One region of the Arthrobacter sp. A2-55 genome, then DNA from elsewhere that is predicted to be linked to it. Evidence: predicted binding sites of a transcription regulator. Region 1 holds the regulator's gene; the other holds the start of a gene.
The links. Region 1 encodes HrcA, which represses chaperone genes, less so after heat shock. Its sites were predicted from a motif close to TTNGCACTCGNNNNNNNCGAGTGCNAA; they were not measured.

Region 1 (9,085 bases):
CGGCGGCCATGAGCCGCGGAATGGTTTCCGGGTCCATCATGTCGTGCAAGGCGTCGTAAAGGGGGCGCAGGTAGGGGTCGATCTTGTCGTTCAGGGTCCCCGGCAGGAAACCGAGCCGTTCGCCCGCCTCCACGGCCGGCCGTGTCAGGATGATCCGGCTGACCTCCTTGTGCTGGAGCGCCTGGACGGCCTTGGCCATGGCCAGGTAGGTCTTGCCGGTACCCGCGGGGCCAATGCCGAACACCACCGTGTTGCGGTCAATGGCGTCCACATAATTCTTTTGGTTGAGCGTCTTGGGACGGATGGTGCGGCCGCGGCTCGTCAGGATGTCATAGGTCAAGATGTCAACAGGCGAGGCATCCGGGCGAGACCTGAGCATGGTGACAAGTTGCTCCCAGACGGCGGCACTCATGGTGGAGTGCCGGGAGACCATGCCGCGGGCTTCCTCCATGAGGTGCATGATCCGCGGGACCACAGCCTGCGGGCCGGTGATGGTCAGGACGTTGCCGCGGGCCAAAAAGGAAACAGCCGGATACAGGCTTTCCACCATCCGCAGTCCTTCATCCCCGGCACCGAGCGTGGCCACCATCTGCTCCCCCGAGGCAAAATTCACTATTTCCGTACGCATGCCGTCCACGGAGTGCGGAAAATCGCCGCCGCGTTCCGCATCGGCAAACTCGTCATGCCGGCTGGCTGTAGTTTCTGGCATATGTTCGGCCGTCCCGGGCCTTCAATCGCTCCTTCGTAGGACCGGCGGCTTGCCGGCTGCACTGTTCAACTATTGCTGCGTTTAATCTTAGTGCACGGCACCCCCGTTCTGCCCTTGCAGGCCCGCCCCGGTAAGCACCCAAAGTGTCTCGATACGGTTTCAGTTCACTGTGAAGTTGCCGTTCCCGGGCAAACCCTGCCTTTCATGTGCCAAGCTATTTGGAGGATCGGAGCCAGGGGGGCGCCCGGAACGTGGTCCGGCCATTCCCGGAACATATCCTGACCCTCATTCATGACTTCTATTTTAAGCGAGCCAGTTACCCGCATGCCTGACCTTCTGCCCCGTCCACACGCGCCGTCCGGCGAGCCCGTGGAGCAGTTTCAGCGTGCTTCCCGGAGGACGGCGCCGCGCAACCGCCACGCGGTGCGACACCACGCGGCCTGGGCGGCCCTTGCATTGGGCGCCGCACTGGCAGCCACGGGCTGCACGGCGGGGACCGTGAGCCCCAAGGACGCCGTGATGCCCTCCACGGCCGGCAGCTCGGCAACGGGACTGACCACCAGCGCACCCCTGGAAACCCCCACCACCACCCAAACCAGCCCCGTGTATTGGCTGGGGCACAGCAACGACGCCGTCTATTTGTACCGCGAGTTCCAGCCAACGCCCGGCACCGACGATCCGATTGTTGCCGCGCTTCGGGCCATGATGACGACCAAGCCCAAGGACCCGGACTATTTTTCGGTTTGGGACAAGCCATCGCGGATTGGCGCCTCGATCTCGGCCAAGAATGTCATCACGGTGGACGTGTCCTCGGACGCTTTCGCGCAGAAAGTGGACACCGGGATTGCCCAGCGCTCCATTGCCCAGCTGGTGTACACGGCCACGGCAGCCGCATCCATGGCTGGACTGATCGACCCTGCCGCCACCGTCCAGGTCTCCGTGCTGGTGGACGGGCACACCGGCTACCAGGCGTTCGGCCACGTCCCGCTGACAAAACCGTTGACGCGCGATGCGGGTTTTGTGGCGCCCGTGTGGATCGTTGACCCCGGCAACGGTGCCACCTTCAAAACGCTCCCCCTCAAGGTGTCAGGGCAGGCCATGTCCCCGTCCGGGACGCTTGGCTGGGCCCTGGCCCCCATGGTGGACGGCAAGGCGTCCGGGCCAGTGCTCACGGGCACGGTGGCCATCCCGCAGGGGCCCGACAAGCTGGGAACGTTCAACTTCAATGTGGTTCCCCCGCTGGGAAGCTACGAACTCTCAGTGTTCATCGCGGACCCCAAGGCCCCCAACGGCCGGGCGGGCGTGGACACCAAGGTCGTGACGCTGACGGGGCACTGAGCCGCCGGCAAGATCTACCAGCGGCCCAGTTCCTGGCTCAGCAGCACGACGGCGGCCGGCCCGGCCGTGGACGACCTCAGGACATGCGTGCCCAGCAGGGCCGTGCGCGCTCCGGCGTCAATGAACATGCGGACCTCGGCGGCACTCATGCCGCCCTCGGGCCCCACAACCATTACGATCCTGCCTGTTTCGCCGCCACTGTCCGGCCCACCGTCCGGACCGCGGGCCGCCCGCCAGGCACGGACCAACCCTGGCACGGAGTCCACAGCATCCTCGTGGAGAACCAAGGCAAGCCCGGCCGAAGCAATCAGCTCCACCAGCCCTGCCGTGCCCACCAGTTCGCCAACCCAGGGGATGCGCGAGCGCCGGGCCTGCTTCGCGGCCGTGGCCACCACATTGCGCCATTTGGCAGGGCCCTTGACGGCCTTGTCCATCTTCCAGCGGACAATGGACCTCTCGGCCTGCCAGGGGACGACGCCGTCCACACCCAACTCCGTGGCCGTTTCAATGGCGAGTTCGTCCCGGTCAGCCTTGGCCAGGGCCTGTACCAGCACCAGCTCAAACGGTTCCCGGGGGGTTGGGAGCACGTGCTCAACCCGCACCCCCAACTGGTCCCCGGCAGCAGCCGTGACGGTGCAGACCAGCCGCAACCCTGCGCCGTCGCACAGGTCCACAGGCTCACCCGGGGTGAGGCGCTTGACGGTGGCGGCGTGGCGGCCCTCCGCCCCGCCCAAGGTGAACGTTCCGCCGGCGGCAAGTGGCGCGAGTTCCTCCGGCGTGGCGTAGAAGACGGGGTTGCTCACGGCTAGAGGTTGCCGAGCTTGTCGCGGAGCTTGGCAAACATGCCGCCGCTGTTGACCAGCTTTCCTTCGGTGAACGTTTCCCCGCGCAGGGCGGCCAGCTGCTTGAGCAGTTCTTCCTGGGCGGCATCCGGCTTGGTGGGGGTTTCGACATGGACGTGGACCATGAGGTTGCCTCGGCCGTACCCGCGCAGGTGCGTCACCCCGAGGTTGCGCAGGTTGATCACCTCGCCTGCCTGCGTGCCCGGCTTGATGCTGATGGGCTGCTCGCCGTCGAAGGTCTCCAATGTCAGTTCGGTGCCCAGCGCGGCCGCGGTCATGGGCACGCTGAGGGTGGCGTGGAGGTCGTCGCCCTCTCGCAGGAACGCCGGATCGTTGTTGACCTTCATCTCCACGTACAGGTCCCCGGCGGGTCCGCCCGCGGGGCCGGCCTCGCCCTGGCCGGCAAGCTGGATGCGGGTGCCGGTGGAGACGCCGGCCGGGACCTTGATGGTGAGGCTGCGGCGGTTGCGCACGCGGCCCTCCCCCATGCACTCGTTGCAGGGATCCTCGATGCGGGTGCCGAAGCCCTGGCAGGAATTGCAGGTGGCCAGCGTCATGACATTGCCCAGGATGGAACGCATGGGACGCTGGATCTGCCCGCTGCCATGGCAGACATCACACGTGATGGGGTGGGTGCCCGGGCGGCAGCAGCTGCCCTCGCAGGTGGTGCACAGCACGGCGGTGTCGATTTCAAGTTTCTTGTTGACGCCAAACACTGCCTCGCGCAGTTCCACGCGCACGCTGATGAGCGCGTCCTGTCCGCGGCGGGTGCGTGATGCAGGCCCGTGGCCCTGTCCACCGCCACCGCCGAAGAAGGTTTCAAAGATGTCCTGGAAGGCGAAGCCCTGGCCGTCAAAATTGCCAGCGCCGGAGTCGTGGCCGTTTTCGTTGCCCGTGGTGTCGTAGGCGCGGCGCTTCTGCGGGTCCGAGAGCACCTCGTAGGCGTGGGTGACGGCCTTGAAGCGGTCCTGTGCGTCAGGGGCGTCGTTGACGTCGGGGTGCAGCTTGCGCGCCAGCTTGCGGTAGGACTTCTTGATTTCTTCGGCGGTTGCGTCGCGTGAGACACCCAGTGCGTCGTAATGGTTGGTCAAAGTCTTGCTCTCTTTACGTGTGGCTAGTTCGAGGTCAGTTTGGGAGGCCGGTCAGCCGGCCAAAATTCGTGACAGGTACCGGGCCACGGCCCGGACACTGGACATGGTGTTGGGGTAATCCATGCGGGTGGGCCCCACCACGCCCAGCTTGGCGTTTTCGCCCGCGCCGTAGCTGGTGGCCACCACGGAGGCTTCCGCGAGTGAGGTGTGGGTGTTTTCACGGCCTATGCTCACGGCCATGCCGAGGGAATCCTGCGCCATTTGTTCCAGGAGCCGCAGCAGCACCACCTGCTCCTCCAGGGCATCCAGGACGGGGCCTATGCTCAGCGGGAAATCACCATTGGAGCGGGCCAGGTTGGCGGTGCCGGCGAGCACGATGCGGTCCTCGCGGGCAGCCTGGGCCAGTTGCGCCAGTCCATGGGCCAGCTTGGCCGCCACGTCCTGCTCTTCAACCGGCACCGTGGCGGGCACCAGCCCCAAGGCGGCGGAAAGGTTGCCCACGGACACGCCGTGCACCCCGGCCAGGAACGCCTGGCGCAGGCCGGCCAGCATGGTCTCCCCCACCGGGACTCCGACGTCGATCACCGACTGCTCCACCTTGCCCGAGGCAAGAATCAGCACCAGCAGCACCTGGCGGGGGCCCAGCGACACAAATTCAATGTGGCGCACTGTGGTCTTGGCCGAACGCGGGTACTGGACAAGCGCCACCTGGTTGGTCAGCTGGGCCAGCGTGCGCACGGTGCGCTCCAGCACGTCGTCGAGGTCCGTTGAACCGTCAAGCAAGACGGCAATGGCCCGCCGTTCGGCGGCCGACAGCGGCTTGACCGAGGAAATCTGGTCCACGAACAGCCGGTACCCCTTGTCCGTGGGGATTCGGCCCGAACTGGTGTGGGGGGCAACAATGAGCCCCTCCTCTTCCAGCGCGGCCATGTCATTGCGGATGGTGGCGCTGGAAACGCCCAGGCGGTGGCGTTCCACAAGGGCCTTGGAGCCCACCGGCTCGCGCGAATGAACATAGTCCTCCACAATTGCCCGCAACACTTCAAGCTTGCGTGGTTCGCTCATTCCCGTCACCTCCATCACGGCCCTGAATTGGCACTCTACCCATTCAAGTGCCAAGTCTAATACTTTCCGGCCCCCGGTTCCCGGCATGGCACCGCCCGGCGCCCGCGGCCGCGCGCTAGCATGGGGTTTTCAACACGCCGCCGCACGCCGCGGCAGCGAAGACGGCAGGGGAAAGCACCATCGTGGAGTACAACAACTGGGGCCCGGCGGAACTCGCCAGGCCCGCGGCCCGCACCCTCCGCAAGGTTGAAGCCACCCGCGGTCTCGTGGTGGAGGACGTGCAGACGGGATGGGTGGGCGCCGTGGTGCGGATTGAAAAGTCCGGCGGCATGCACATCATGGAGCTGGCCGACCGCAGGGAAAAGGTCAGGGCCTTCCCCCTAGGGTTCGGCTTCCTGGTTGAGGGCGAGCCCGTCGAGCTGGTGGCGCCCGTTGTCGCCGCCGCTCCCAGGAAGCCGGCCCGCACGGCCTCCGGCTCCGTCAAGGTGGAAGGGCTCCGCGCCCGGACAGCGAAGGCCAGCCGGATCTGGGTGGAGGGCAAGCACGACGCCGAACTAGTGGAAAAGGTGTGGGGCGACGACCTGCGTGTTGAGGGCATCGTTGTCGAACCCCTCCGCGGCATCGACGAGTTGGCGGCCGCCGTCGAGGATTTTGCCCCCGGACCCAACCGGCGCCTCGGGGTGCTGGTGGACCACCTGGTGCCAAACTCCAAGGAATCCAGGATTGTGGCGAATCTCATGCGATCGCCCGCAGCGAAAAAGAATGTGCTGGTGGTGGGCCATCCCTATGTGGATGTCTGGCAGGCCATCAAGCCCGCCACCCTCGGCATCCCCGCCTGGCCCGTGATTCCGCGGTCCATGGAATGGAAACTGGGCATCCTGCAGGCGTTTGGCTGGCCACACACCACAGCCGAGGACATTGGACTGGGCTGGCAGCGGCTCCTGTCCCGGGTCCACAGCTACTCCGACCTTGAACCGTCCCTGTTGGGACGCGTCGAAGAAGTCATTGACTTCCTCACGGCACCCGTATCCTTGTAGTGGCGCCGGCATTCTTCCCGGCATGGAACCATCGGCTTTTTTGAGAGGCAATTCCACGTGAGCAATCCGGCGAACCAATTCAACGTCCCGGCCAAGCCCCCACTCACGCCCACAGAAGACAAGCAGTGGGCGTTCCTGTCCCACTGCGGCGGCATCCTGGGCTGCATTCCCTCCGCCCTGATATACAAATTCATGGCCGGGCGCGGCCCGTTTACCGCCCAGGAATCCCGTGAGGCCCTCAACTTCACCCTGCCGCCCACCGTGGTGGCACTGGTGCTGAACCTGCTTGCCTTCATCGTGAACATCATCAACCCCGGTGCCGGCACGCCGTTTTCACTGCTGGCGCTGCTCATCTGGGTGTTCCTCACGGTGTGGTCCGTCATTGCCGCCGTCCAGGTCAACAAGGGCAACCCCTACCGCTACCGCTGGAACCTGCGCCTGGTCAAGTAGTTCGGAGCGGCCGCCCGCCCGGGATTGAGTGCAGGCGCCGGAGCCGAAGCGGGTGGCGCCGGCCCGCCATTTTTCCGGCGACTATCCGACGCGTCGGCCGCGGGCGGCCATTTCTCTACCTTTACCTCGCCTACAAAAAATGCCGGCTCCGGCGCCGATACCGGATCAGAACCCGCCCCGTCAGTCCAGGAGGGCCCGCGTTACTGCGTCGCCGAGGAGGCGCCCCTTGAGGGTCAGCACCAGGGTGCCGTGGAAGGCCTTGGCCGGGTCCACCAGTTCGCCCGCAATGAGCCCGGCCACGGCCTTGCGTGCGGCGGGGCCAAGCGTGTCCAGGGGCAGGCCCTCTGACAACCTGGAGGTCAGCATGATGCGCTCCATGGCCCGGGTGGCGCCGTCGAGGGTTTCCCGCCCGGCCGCCGGCGATTCGCCATTCTCCAGCCGGTTGGCGTAGGCGGTGGGGTGCTTGACGTTCCACCAGCGAACGCCGCCCACGTGCGAGTGCGCGCCGGGGCCGATCCCCCACCAGTCATCGCCGCGCCAGTAGGCAAGGTTGTGCCGGCAGGCGTCATCCGGCGTCCGTGCCCAATTGCTGACCTCATACCAGGACAGGCCCGCTTCCTGGAACAGGGCATCGGCAAGTTCGTACTTGGCCGCGTGGTCGTCGTCGTCGATGTTGGGGACCTGGCCGCGGCGGATCTGCGCAGCGAGCTTGGTGCCCTCCTCCACGATCAGGGAGTACGCGGAAACATGGTCCGGCCCATAGGAAAGCGCCGTCCGCATGGACGTCTCCCAGTCAGCCATGGACTCCCCGGGAGTGCCATAGATCAGGTCCAGGCTCACCTGCAGCCCGGCCTCGCGCGCCCACTCCACGGCCTGCGGCACGCGCTCCGGGCTGTGGGTGCGGTCCAGGACCTTCAGGACATGGGGCACGGCGGACTGCATGCCGAAGGACACGCGCGTGAACCCTCCGCGGGCCAGCTCCTGCAGGGACTCCCGGGTGACCGAGTCCGGGTTGGCCTCCGTCGTGACCTCGGCGCCTTCCTCCAGGCCCCAGTGCTCGACGGCGGCGCCCAGGATCGCAGTCAGGTCGCCTGGTGCGAGCAGGGTGGGCGTGCCGCCGCCGAAGAACACCGTGCTGAGTTTGCGTTCCGGCAGGCCGGATGCGGCCAGCGCGCGGGCGGCAAATTCGACCTCGCGCACGGCCGTTTGGGCGTAGGCATCCTGGGAGGCGCCCCCGCCCAGCTCCGTGGCGGTGTAGGTGTTGAAGTCGCAGTAGCCGCAGCGCACGGCGCAAAACGGGATGTGCGCGTAAAGGCTGAACTTGCGCCCAGCCGCGCCGACGGCAGCCTGCGCGGGCAGGATGCCGTCGGCCGGGGCCGGATCGCCCAAGGGCAGTGCACTGGGTGTCACTTCTTGGACTTGTCCTTCGAGGATTCGCCGGTGGTCAGGGCGGCAATGAACGCCTCCTGGGGAACCTCCACGCGGCCCACCATCTTCATGCGCTTCTTGCCTTCCTTCTGCTTTTCCAGCAGCTTGCGCTTGCGGGAGATGTCGCCGCCGTAGCACTTGGCAAGGACGTCCTTGCGGATGGCGCGGATGCTTTCACGGGCAATGATGCGTGCACCGATGGCGGCCTGGATGGGCACCTCGAACTGCTGGCGGGGAATGAGTTCGCGCAGCTTGCCGGTCATCATGACGCCGTAGGCGTAGGCCTTGTCGCGGTGTGTGATGGCGCTGAACGCATCAACCTGCTCACCCTGGAGCAGGATGTCGACCTTGACAAGGTCCGCGACCTGGTCGCCGTCGGCCTTCCAGTCAAGGGATCCATAGCCGCGCGTCTTGGATTTGAGGATGTCGAAGAAGTCGAACACGATCTCGGCCAGCGGCAGGCGGTAGCGGATCTCCACCCTGTCCTCCGAAAGGTAGTCCATGCCGCCGAGGATGCCGCGGCGGCTCTGGCACAGCTCCATGATGGCGCCGACAAACTCATTCGGGGCCAGGATGGTCGCCGCCACCATGGGCTCGCGAACCTCGGCGATCTTCCCTGACGGGTACTCGCTGGGGTTCGTGACGTGGATGACCTTCTTGTCCTCCAGCGTCACCTGGTACTCCACATTGGGCGCCGTGGAAATCAGGTCCAGGTTGTGTTCACGCTCCAGTCGCTCCCGGGTGATTTCCAGGTGCAGCAGGCCCAGGAAGCCGACGCGGAATCCGAACCCGAGGGCTGCTGACGTTTCAGGCTCGTAAATGAGCGCGGCATCGTTGAGCATGAGCTTTTCGAGGGCGTCACGCAGCACCGGGTAGTCAGTGCCGTCCATGGGGTACAGGCCGGAGAACACCATGGGCTTGGCATCCTGGTAGCCGCCCAGCGACTCTGTGGCCGGCTTGTTGAACGTGGTGACGGTGTCCCCCACCTTGGACTGGCGCACGTCCTTCACGCCGGTGATGAGGTAGCCGACCTCGCCCACGCCGAGCCCCTTGGAAGGGGTGGGCTCAGGGGAACTGACGCCGATTTCAAGGAGTTCGTGGGTGGCCCGCGTGGACATCATCTGG
Region 2 (6,980 bases), on a different contig from region 1:
GCCCTCGGGGCGGCTGGTCTCCGCCGTGCAGGACGCCATCAACGGCTTCCCCGTCACGGCCGCCGGGCGCTTCCTCTCCGCTTTTTTGACCTTTGGGGCCATAGTTTCCGGCATCGCCGTCGCACTTGTCATCGGGGCGCTCTTCGGCACGGACAGGCTCAACGTGGCCGAGCCCATCGCGGCCACCCTGCCGCTGTACGTGGTGTTGCTGCTGGTGGCGCTGTCCACCGTGGCGATCTGCATTGCCGAGCAAACCTCGGTGCGGCTGCTGCTGCCCACCACGGCGGTGGCGCTGGCGGGCTACCTGGCCTACTACTACGGCATGGAATTTGGCCTCGGCGCACGGTTTGCGCCCGCGCTGGCAGCCATTGTGGTGGGCATCCTGGCCCGGGTCATCGCCCTCCGCCTGGGCGCCCCGCAGCTGGTGGTGGCCGTTCCGTCCATCATTTTCCTGCTGGTGGGGCTTTCCATTTTCCGGGCCATGTTTGTCATGACCCTCACGCCCAACGACTCCGTGACGGGCGCCGTCGGCATCTTCAACGCCCTGGTGGTGATCCTGGCCGTCGCGGCCGGCGTGGTCCTGGGCGACAACATGGCCCGCCCGCTGACCCGCTCCAACGGCCAGAAGGACAGGCGCCGCAACCGCCGGCGGTAGAACCGCTGGCGCCGCAACCGCCGGCGGTAGTTAGAGGATCTGGCCGATGGGCTGCTTCTTTTCGGCCTGGAAGTAGTCCTCCGTGCGCCCGTAGGCCCAGTAGCCGGACAGGGAGACCTGGGAGCGGTCCAGTCCGCGCTGCTTGAACAGGACGTCACGCAGCTGCTTCATGTACTCCCGTTCGCCGTGGATGAAGGCATCCACGCGCCCGGCCGGCCATGTCCCCGAGGCCACGGCGTCGACCAGTGCCGTGCACCGGCCCGGGGTGGCGCCTTCGCGGAACAGCCAGGTGACGTCGACGCCGTCGGGCGCGTCAATTGGCTGGATGTCCGCCGCGGTGTCCACCTCAAGGTAGGCCAGCCCGGAGGCCCCGGCGGGCAGGGCCTCGAGGGCGGCCGCGATGGCCGGCAGGGCGGCCTCATCCCCGGCGAAAAGGTACCAGTCGGCATCCGGATTGGGCCGGTAGGCGCCGCCGGGCCCGGAAAAGATGATCCTGTCCCCGGGGGCTGCTGCCGCGGCCCACGGCCCGGCCAGCCCGGAGTCGCCGTGGACCACAAAGTCAATGGCGATTTCCTGCGCTGCCAGGTCCACCCAGCGGACGGTGTACGTGCGCGTGGCCGGCCACTGCTCGCGCGGCATGAACTCACGCAGGGCAAACACGTCCACCGGCTCCGCGTATTCCACGCCCGGCTGCAAGAAGTGGATCTTGACGTACATGTCCGTGGCATCCTTGGGCACAAACGCCGCCAGCCCGGGCCCGCCGGCCACCACGCGCACCATGTGGGGGCTGAGCCGTTCGGTGCGGACCACGGCCAGGGACACCTGCGTGCGGGGCTTGACGGCGGGGGCAACAAACGGTTCCGGGCTGGTGCCAGCGGGATTCACAAAATACTCCTGGGGGTTGGTGCCGCCGCGCGGCCGCGTGAGATGGGCCTAAGAATATCAGCCGCCGCTCAGGCCGCCGGCAGCGCCCAGTCGATGGGGGAGGCGCCCTGCGCGCGCAGTGAATCGTTGATGCGGCTGAACGGGCGCGAGCCGAAGAAGCCCCTGGACGCCGACAACGGGCTGGGGTGTGCCGATTCAATGATGGCCGTGCCGCCCAGCAGCGGCGCCAGTTTTTGCGCGTCGCGGCCCCACAGCACGCTGACCAGGGGCCGGTCCCGGGCCGCCAGCGTCCGGATCACGGCCTCGGTGACCTTTTCCCACCCACGACGGCGGTGCGAACCCGCCGCTCCCGGCGCCACCGTGAGCACCCGGTTCAGCAGGAGGACGCCCTGCCCGGCCCAGGCGCTCAGGTCGCCATGGGCGGCCGGCGGGATGCCCAGATCCGCCTGGAGCTCCTTGTAAATGTTGTTCAGGCTGCGCGGCAGGGGGCGCGTGGCCTTGTCCACGGCAAAGGCCAGGCCCACGGAGTGGCCCGGCGTGGGGTACGGGTCCTGGCCAACTATCAGCACCTTGACCCCTGAAAGGGGTGCTCCCAAAGCACGCAGCACACCGGTGGGCGGCGGCAGGAAGGAGGCACCGGCGTCGTACTCCCGGCGCAGCATGGTGCCGAGGCCGCGCAGCGTGTCCTCCTGGGGCGCAAGGGCCTCCGCCCAGTCCGGGGCCATGAGCGCCATGGGATGGGACGCCAGGGTTTCCAGGGCCTGCAGCTGGGCGCCGTCCCAACCGGCGGGGGAAGCGGGTTCGGGCAGTTCGAACAGTGCAGGCAGGGAATCCATGGTTCCATTCTCGCCCCCTGCCGTGCAGGCTTCATCCCTCCACAGGCGCGGCCCGCTGCCTGCCTGTCCACAACCTCCCAAATGACACTCGTGTGATTCGCCATTATCATGGTAGAAGGAGCGGTGCCTGCCGGGCGCGGCCGTGTGGACAGGAAAGAGAGCGTGTTGTGACGCAAGCAGCTGAACCCCTGCCACCTGCACACGGCGGAAACATGGTGCCGGATGCGGGCCGGGAGCACGGGCTGACCGAGCGGGACACGCAAATGCTGGCACTGGAACGGCAGTGGTGGAAGTACGCCGGGGCCAAGGAGCAGGCCATCCGCGACTTGTTCGACCTGTCCGCGACACACTACTACCAAATCCTCAATGCGCTGATCGACACGGAGGCCGCCCTGGCCCATGACCCCATGCTGGTCAAGCGGTTGCGTAGACTACGTACGTCGCGACAAAAGGCCCGGACCGCGCGCCGGCTGGGCAACTGACGCACGCCCTTACTGCCTCACCCACAAGGACAGCACTGCACTATGAGCAATTACCCGCGGGATGAATTTGACCGTGTCCTGGAGAACTCGGCCCGTCATGGCGTCCACCGTGCCTCCCTTGAGGCGCCGCCCCGGAGCCTGATGCCGCTCATGACCTTCGGTGTGGCAGCCCTGTGCATTGGCCTGCTGGCGTTCCTGATTGTGCCCAAGCTGAGCGGCAACCACGCCGTGACCAATCCTCCCGCGGCCGTGTCGTCGACCTCCGCCAAGGCCACCACGCCCAGCCCGCTGCCCTCCAGCGCCGCCCCCCACACCACGGCTGCCGCGGAAACGCCGACACCGACCCCCACGCCAACGCCCGACTCGGTCCTGAACAAGGCCACCCCCGTTGCGATCTACAACGCCACGGGCATCGGCGGGCTGGCGGCCAAGTATTCCGGAATAGTCATGACGGACGGCTGGACCGTGTCGCAGGCGGCCAACTGGGCGGGCCGGCCGCAGGGGGCGTCGTCCATTGTCTACAACGGCGTGGCCCAGAAGGCGAACGCCGAGGAATTGGGCAAGCTCCTGAACATCCCCACCCTGCTGGACAGCGCCGAAATCGGGACGCCCCTGGCTGTAATCCTGGGCCCCGGCGCCCAGTAGCCCGCAACTGGGCCGGGTTGGGGTCCGCCGATTTGTACGCTGGATTCAGGACGGGTTTGGCGCCGGGAGTCCCGAGCGTTCCGTCCAGGCTGAGTGCACGACGCCGGGTCCCCGCCCTTCGCTTGCGGCCACGTTGCGCTTGCGGCCACGTGGGGAAGACGAAGCCCCTTCGCGTAGTTGGCATGTGGCGACGGCGGGGGAAAGCAGCCGCAAGCCAAGCCCTGCTCGCCGATAACGGGGCCAAACCGCCGCAAGCTGGGCTCTGCTCGCCGATAACGGGGCCACTCCGCGGTGCCGGGGTATCTTGTCGGTGCGTTCGCGGGTTCGCCCCGCAGTTTAGAAATCTGCCCGGGGACCCACCGTTCTCATGGCTTGCCCCTGGTTCGGCGGGGTTCGGCCTCACTGCGCGGCACCCCGCGTTCACCTTTTACCGCCGACAGCACAGATATGGCGGGCGAACTGATGGTTCGCCCGCCATATCTGCGCTGTCGTCATGCGATTGCGCCCGTGAATTCAATCCTTCAGCGGTACACCGTTTGCGTCGCGCTTGAAGGGATCTGCGCCGACAAGGATCATGATGCCTTCGATAAAGCCCCAGATGCCGCCGAATCCGATGGTCACAAATGTCACGACGATCTGGATGATGCCGATCTTCGTGTAGCCAAGGTAAAAGCGGTGGATGCCGAGGCTGCCCAACAGGATGCCCAGTATGCCGGCCACGATCTTTGACTTTTGCTCATAGCCGGGCTGCTGGAAGCCGGGCTGCTGCGGGTAGCCCTGCTGCTGGTACGGCTGGGCCTGGTAGGCAGGGGGTGCCTGGTCCATGGGCTGCTGGTACGGCTGTTCCTGGTAGACCGGAGGTGGCGGTGCATCGGCATAAGCTGCCGGAGCTTCGGGGGCGGGAAATGGGGGAGCCGGCGCGGGCTCTGGTTCTGCAGGCAAATCGGGGTTTTGGTTCTCACTCATGGTGACTCCTTCAGTGGTGCCGTTGATGTTGGTGAACGGGTGCATTGAGTTCGTATGTCACAGGTGCGGAATGCGATGCTGCACGCCCCACGCTAGCCGGTTGTGTTGGCCCGGGGAAGTATTTGCAAGATGGCGGCGGCCGTTCGTGGCAGAAATGGCGCAGCATTCCGTTCGCCGTCAGCACATCGGGACAATCCGCGCTTGCACTCTAGGGTGTCGAGTGCTAATTATTGACTTAGCACTCTGTGGTGGTGACTGCTAGTTCCTAGCCAGGCAGCCGCCGTCGGAGGTAATAACTTTCCTCATGTGGTGAGGATTCCGCTGCCGGGGTGAAATAGATCGCCGGTGCCGGGTCCGTCCGTCGCGGGCACCACTGTGGGGAACAAGAGTCCAAAATGACTGTCCCGAAAGGACTGAAGCCTAAATGGCCAAGATCATTGCATTCGATGAAGAGGCACGCCGCGGCCTTGAGCGGGGCCTGAACATCCTCGCCGACGCCGTCAAGGTCACCTTGGGCCCGCGCGGCCGCAACGTCGTTCTCGAAAAGAAGTGGGGCGCCCCCACGATCACCAACGACGGCGTTTCCATCGCCAAGGAGATCGAGCTGGACGACCCCTACGAGAAGATCGGCGCCGAGCTGGTCAAGGAAGTTGCCAAGAAGACCGACGACATCGCCGGTGACGGCACGACGACGGCAACCGTGCTGGCCCAGGCACTGGTCAAGGAAGGCCTGCGCAACGTTGCGGCCGGAGCAGACCCGCTCTCGCTCAAGCGCGGCATCGAGAAGGCTGTTGCAGCCGTCATCGAGCAGCTGCTGATCTCCGCCAAGGAGATTGAGACGAAGGAAGAGATCGCGGCCACGGCCTCCATCTCCGCCGGCGACACCGAAATTGGCGCACTCATTGCCGAAGCCCTCGACAAGGTTGGCAAGGAAGGCGTCATCACTGTCGAGGAGTCCAACACCTTCGGCCTGGAACTGGAACTCACCGAAGGCATGCGCTTCGACAAGGGCTACATTTCCGCTTACTTCGTCACGGACACCGAGCGCCAGGAAACGGTCCTCGAAGACCCGTACATCCTGATCGTCAATTCCAAGATCTCCAACGTCAAGGACCTGGTTGCGGTCCTGGAAAAGGTCATGGCGTCCAACAAGCCGCTGCTGATCATCGCCGAAGACGTTGAGGGCGAGGCCCTGGCCACGCTGATCGTGAACAAGATCCGCGGCCTGTTCAAGTCCGTTGCTGTCAAGGCCCCCGGCTTTGGCGACCGCCGCAAGGCACAGCTCGCTGACATCGCCATCCTCACCGGTGGCCAGGTCATCTCCGAGGAAGTCGGCCTCAAGCTGGAGAACACCACCCTTGACCTGCTGGGCAAGGCCCGCAAGGTTGTTGTCACCAAGGACGAGACCACCATTGTTGAAGGTGCCGGCGAAGCCGACGCCATCGCAGGGCGCGTGGCGCAGATCCGTGCCGAGATCGAGAACTCCGATTCCGACTACGACCGCGAGAAGCTGCAGGAGCGCCTGGCCAAGCTGGCCGGCGGCGTTGCAGTCATCAAGGCCGGCGCGGCAACCGAAGTTGAGCTCAAGGAACGCAAGCACCGCATTGAGGACGCAGTCCGCAACGCGAAGGCTGCCGTTGAAGAAGGTATCGTCCCCGGCGGTGGCGTTGCCCTGATCCAGGCCGGCGTGAAGGCCTTCGACAGCCTGAACCTGGAAGGCGACGAGGCCACTGGTGCCAACATCGTCAAGGTTGCCATCGACGCCCCGCTGAAGCAGATCGCCTTCAACGCCGGCTTCGAGCCCGGCGTGGTTGTCGACAAGGTTCGCGGCCTGCCCGTGGGCCACGGCCTCAATGCCGCCACCGGCGTGTACGAGGACCTGCTGGCTGCCGGCGTCAACGACCCGGTAAAGGTGACCCGTTCCGCACTGCAGAACGCGGCGTCCATCGCCGGGCTGTTCCTGACCACCGAAGCCGTAGTGGCCGACAAGCCCGAAAAGGCTGCACCGGCTGCCGGCGGCGGAGACGACATGGGCGGCATGGGCGGCTTCTAGCCCTCAGCTGCCAGCACCAGGGCGCACTTTCCACTTCGGAAGGTGCGCCCTGGCGTTTAAGTATCGGTGGCATCTGAAAGTATGGACATATGACTATTGTTGCGGCAGCCGACGGTTCGGCATTGGGAAATCCTGGCCCCGCGGGCTGGGCCTGGTACGTGAACGACGACTGCTGGCGTGCAGGGGGCTGGCCGCACGGCACCAACAACATGGGAGAGCTCATGGCAGTGCTGGACCTTTTCCTCTCCACCGCCCATGTCCCGCAGGAGCCGCTGCACATCCTGTGCGACAGCCAGTACGTCATCAACTGCGTGACCAAGTGGATGCCGGGCTGGAAGCGCAAGGGGTGGCGGAAGTCCGACGGCAAGCCGGTGCTCAACGTGGACCTGCTCAAGCAGATTGACGCCGCCATTGTGGGCCGCAATTTCACGTTCGAATGGGTCAAGGGCCACGCGGGC

Region 2: a site for HrcA is predicted at 4,705-4,731, ahead of groL (chaperonin GroEL). Genes of this name have one in related genera too.

The regions. Positions count from the first base shown of each region.
Region 1 is NZ_JAJLOZ010000001.1:312-9,396, forward strand. Features, by position in the region: partial or broken gene LPN03_RS00005 (PhoH family protein) at 1-709, opposite strand, end outside; gene LPN03_RS00010 (GerMN domain-containing protein) at 1,034-2,047, shown strand; gene LPN03_RS00015 (16S rRNA (uracil(1498)-N(3))-methyltransferase) at 2,062-2,850, opposite strand; gene dnaJ (molecular chaperone DnaJ) at 2,853-3,980, opposite strand; gene hrcA (heat-inducible transcriptional repressor HrcA) at 4,032-5,045, opposite strand; gene LPN03_RS00030 (DUF3097 domain-containing protein) at 5,228-6,082, shown strand; gene LPN03_RS00035 (DUF4870 domain-containing protein) at 6,140-6,532, shown strand; gene hemW (radical SAM family heme chaperone HemW) at 6,713-7,942, opposite strand; gene lepA (translation elongation factor 4) at 7,939-9,085, opposite strand, start outside.
Region 2 is NZ_JAJLOZ010000033.1:38,035-45,014, reverse strand. Features, by position in the region: partial or broken gene LPN03_RS10935 (threonine/serine exporter family protein) at 1-655, shown strand, start outside; gene LPN03_RS10930 (siderophore-interacting protein) at 686-1,540, opposite strand; gene LPN03_RS10925 (uracil-DNA glycosylase) at 1,609-2,274, opposite strand; gene LPN03_RS10920 (DUF3263 domain-containing protein) at 2,589-2,858, shown strand; gene LPN03_RS10915 (LytR C-terminal domain-containing protein) at 2,901-3,503, shown strand; gene LPN03_RS10910 (TM2 domain-containing protein) at 4,017-4,469, opposite strand; gene groL (chaperonin GroEL) at 4,894-6,522, shown strand; gene LPN03_RS10900 (ribonuclease HI family protein) at 6,612-6,980, shown strand, end outside.